One region of the Sedimentibacter sp. MB31-C6 genome, then DNA from elsewhere that is predicted to be linked to it. Evidence: riboswitches for the same ligand, from Rfam matches in the RefSeq annotation. Region 1 holds a riboswitch; the other holds the start of a gene.

Evidence for each region. A riboswitch is a leader RNA that binds a small molecule or an ion and turns the genes downstream of it on or off. The one in region 1 is predicted to bind cobalamin.
Region 2: linked by a shared signal. The riboswitch ahead of cbiD (cobalt-precorrin-5B (C(1))-methyltransferase CbiD) and the one ahead of U8307_RS01810 (ABC transporter substrate-binding protein) in region 1 are both predicted to bind cobalamin.

The regions. Positions count from the first base shown of each region.
Region 1 covers NZ_CP142396.1:362,909-365,118, reverse strand. Annotated here, with positions in the region: gene U8307_RS01815 (glycosyltransferase family 2 protein) at 1-492, opposite strand, end outside; cobalamin riboswitch at 818-994, shown strand; gene U8307_RS01810 (ABC transporter substrate-binding protein) at 1,125-2,186, shown strand.
Region 2 covers NZ_CP142396.1:1,498,802-1,501,011, reverse strand. Annotated here, with positions in the region: gene cobM (precorrin-4 C(11)-methyltransferase) at 1-397, opposite strand, end outside; gene cbiD (cobalt-precorrin-5B (C(1))-methyltransferase CbiD) at 413-1,498, opposite strand; cobalamin riboswitch at 1,650-1,821, opposite strand; gene spoIIID (sporulation transcriptional regulator SpoIIID) at 2,126-2,210, opposite strand, start outside.

The DNA of each region.
Region 1 (2,210 bases):
AACTTTATAACCATTGTCAAATACTTTGTTCATTTCAGCTATGTAATTTTCATCTAACAAATTATCAGCATCAAAAACAAAATACCCATCATAGTGTTTATCGTTATTCATAATAGCTTTAAAAGCATAATCTAAAGCGTATCCCTTACCAACTTTATTTTTGTTAAACCTTTCAAATACAAAAGCACCTGCACTTCTAGCAATATTAGCAGTATTATCTGTACAATTATCTGCTATAACATATATATCAATTAAAGATGCCGGATATTTTTGCTTTTTTATACTATTAATTAATTGCCCTATAACGGCACTTTCATTTCTTGCAGCTATTACTGCAGCATATTTATGATTTTCCTTAGAAATGTAGTCATTACCCTTATTAAATAATGAAATTGGTATATAATATATTTGATATAAGTAAAATCCTGTAAACAATAAAAATATAGTTAAATTAAATAAACTAATAAATGATAACAAATCAATTACCTCCATTCAGTCAAATAAACTTCTTTATGCTTGTAATATAGCATTTTTGTTAATTATATCAATTAATTAATTCTTAACATTACTTTAATTTTGGTGAAAACGATTTTTATATTTTACATTTAAAGATTAATAGAAATATTATTAGTATTCCACTATTTTTACTGTTTATGCTTATTGAGAAAGATAGTAATAAATTCAGCAACAAATTTTTAAAAAGTGAGAATTTTCAGAGCTGGGTTTAAAAGAATTTTCTTGACATTAAAAAACAGTTATGATAGAGTTTAATTACTCAATTGAGAAATCATAACAATGAATACAAGAATTTGAAAATTAAATAATAAAAATTATAGGTTTATATGATTAAAAGGGAAAGCGGTTAAAATCCGCTGCAGCCCCCGCTACTGTAATTGGAACGAAATCAAAGTATACCACTGGAGCACTTTCTGGGAAGGTTTTGAGAGTAGGTTAATCCATAAGTCAGGAGACCTGCCTATGAATTTTATGAATAAGTCTTCGGTGGGAAGTTATTATTTTTATGTTTATTCAGCATATTAACCATAGCCGTACGGCTATGGTTTTTTTATTTATATGAAGATTTTGTTTAGTTAAAAAATGATATTAATTGTTTGGAGAAGAAAATGAAAAAAACTAAATTTTTAGCATTATTAATTATAGCTTTAATGCTAATTACATTAATCACAGGGTGTAGCAAGGATAATTCAAATGAAGCTATTCCTGAAACTTCAGCACCTAGTACAGAAGAAAGCAACAAAGAAGAAAACAATACAACAGAAACACCAGCAAATAATGAAGTTGTTTCTGAATATGGAGTTACTATAAATGAAGAATATGTTACTTTCGAAGATTATACAGGAGAAATGGTATCTATTAAAAAGAATCCTGAAAGAGTAGTATGCTTATACAATTCGTACTTAGATATTTATTATAGTTGTGGTGGAGAAGTTGTAGGAAGAGTAGAAGAATCAGAAGAAAAACCAGTTGAAGAATCTCTAAAAGCTGAAGTAGTTGGAACATCAGGAGCTCCAAGTTTAGAAAAAGTATTAGCACTTCAGCCTGAATTAGTAATCATGACAAGTGGATTTAGTGGACAAACAGAAATGATTCCTACATTAAAAGAAAATAATATACAAGTTATAGCAATTAAGAATGATTACTTAGAGGATTATTATAAATCAGTAAGGTTATTCACTGCAATTACTGGAAGAGAAGATTTGTATAAAGAACAAATGGATAAAGTAAAAAAAGGTGTTGATGAAATAGTTGAAAAAGCACCAACAGATGAAAATTATAAAGTTCTTATATTGTTTGCATCAGCTAAAAGTCTTACTGTAAGAAATTCTGAATCAATGGTTGGTGAAATGTTAAAAGATTTAAATACAATTAACATATCAGATACACAAACAGATCCATCAAATGCTAAGGTATTTAGTATGGAAAAAATAATTCAAGAAGACCCAGATTTTATATTTGTACAAACTATGGGAAGTGACCATGAAAAAATAATGGAAAGATTAAAAACTGATGCACAAGATAATCCAGCATGGGCTTCTTTAAAAGCAGTAAAGAATGATAAATATATAGTTTTACCAAAGGATTTATATATGTATAAGCCAAATGATAGATATCCAGAGGCGTACCAAGGTTTAGCTGAGATTCTTTATCCAGAGGTATATAAATAAAAGTAATTAAGGAGATTAGGCATA
Region 2 (2,210 bases), 1.1 Mb from region 1:
TCACTGATTGGCTCACATTAGGCAATGTATATTCCGCATTCAATGATGCTGCTGCTCCACAAAATGAACTTACACCAGGAACCACATCATACTGAATATTCAGTGACTTTAAAATATCTATTTGCTCTCTTATGGCACCGTAAATACTTGAATCGCCAGTATGAAGTCTAACTGTATTTTTATTTTCTTTCTCAGCCTTCTTTATAACATCTACAACTTCCTCCAAAGTCATATGAGCGCTATTGTGAATTTCCGCTTCTTCTTTTGCATAGTTTAAATGCTCTTTATTGACCAATGAACCGGCATATATTATTACATCTGCGTCACATAAAAGTTTATGTCCCCTCATTGTGATTAAATCTGTTGCACCAGGTCCTGCACCTACAAAATGTACCATTTTAGTCTCCTTACATTAATTTAAGATTCCATGATTATTTGAATAAATAATTAATTTAGTTATAATTCTATTATCCACTCTTTTGTTAATATAAAAGAGTGCTCTTTCACTTATTTTTTGTATTACCTTTTTTAATAAATCCTCCCTTATTAATATTTCCAAAACCTGTTCTGTAGTTACGCTGGATAATATTTCTTCAATAACATGGCTTCCTGCGCCATACAACCCAGCATAGCAAGCGAACATTTCCATTCTGAAATCCCCGGTATGAGAATGGGTATTCATCATGCCTCCGGCCACCTTAATCATCTTGCCTATATGACCCACTACTAATATTTCCTTGTAATTAAGCTCCAGGGCAAAATCCAGAACTTCTCCTAGATAATTGCTATACTTAAGACTGTTTTCCCCGCGTATCCCAAGAGTGCTGTCAATAAAACTTTCTGCATAATTGCCAGGAAAAGCCAATAGTGTATTAAAGCCTCTTTCCTTTATTACCTGCATTTCAACCTTCAAGCTGTCAATTAAAGCTTTCTCGCTCATAGGCTCAACTATTCCTGTCGTTCCAATTATTGATATTCCGCCCACTATGCCCAAATGAGGATTGAAAGTTTTTTTGGCGACCTCTTCACCTTCAGGAGCAGATATAATAATATTAACTCCTCCCCTATAGCCATATTCATTACAAATCCGATGAACATTTTCAGTTATCATTTTTCTTGGCACTGAATTTATTGCAGGTCCACCAACAGGGCAATCTAAACCATTTTGAGTTACACGTCCTACGCCTTTACCTCCATCTATGCGTATTTCACCAGAGTCATCCAGTTCAACATCTGCATATATTAAAATCCCGTCTGTTGAGTCTGGATCATCTCCACTATCTTTCTGAACACAACATCTTACCCCATGTGTATTAAAAGACGGATCCTTAATATCAATTATAAGAATTTCACCTCTTGGCAGCCTCACTGAAACATTCGCCACAGTCTTTCCGGTAAATATCATCAGAGCACCTGCTGTTGCGGCAGCAGCCGCGCAGGTACCGGTAGTAAAGCCGCATTTTAACCTCTTGCCATTTTTAAGTACAAATTTATCCATATTAACCTCAAAAATATTACTATTAAAAATACATATACGCAGTCTCATTCATCAAATTATTTGCATAAAAAAACTTCCGTAATTTACGGAAGTTTAAACAATACTGATATATATCACAATTAAATATTTTAGATAATCCTCCCGAAAATCTACAAACAAGCATATCCTGGCAGGTCTCCTGACTTTCGGATCATCTAACACTCACCTTCCCATGCAAAGCACAGTGGTATGGAGCATTATCACCTTTCACAGTAGCGGGGGCTGTAACAGCTTTTACTGTTTTCCCTATTAAAACAAATGTTACCAAAATATCAATATTCAATTGCCTTAATTATATATTAGAACTTTTGTACTGTCAATAAATTTAAAATTATTTCAGCAATGACTCAAATTTAAATTTATTTCAGCTATGACGAATAAACTTTTACAAATACCATCCAGAATTGTATTTGTAGCTTTCAAGGCCTATCCGCATATAACAAGGAGAATATGTTAAGATAATTTTTTTGTCCCAACACTCCTTTTTGTCTCTATTGATGTTTAATATTTTACCCTGTAAACACTTTACATACAAAAACTAAAAAGGCACTAACATGTTGCAGTTAGTGCCCTTCCTCAAATGGTTAATTACATATTACTTACTTTATCGTGGTCATGTGCTTCTTTATATTTAAGGCGTGTAGCTTTACCTCCCCTAATATGCCTTTCTGAT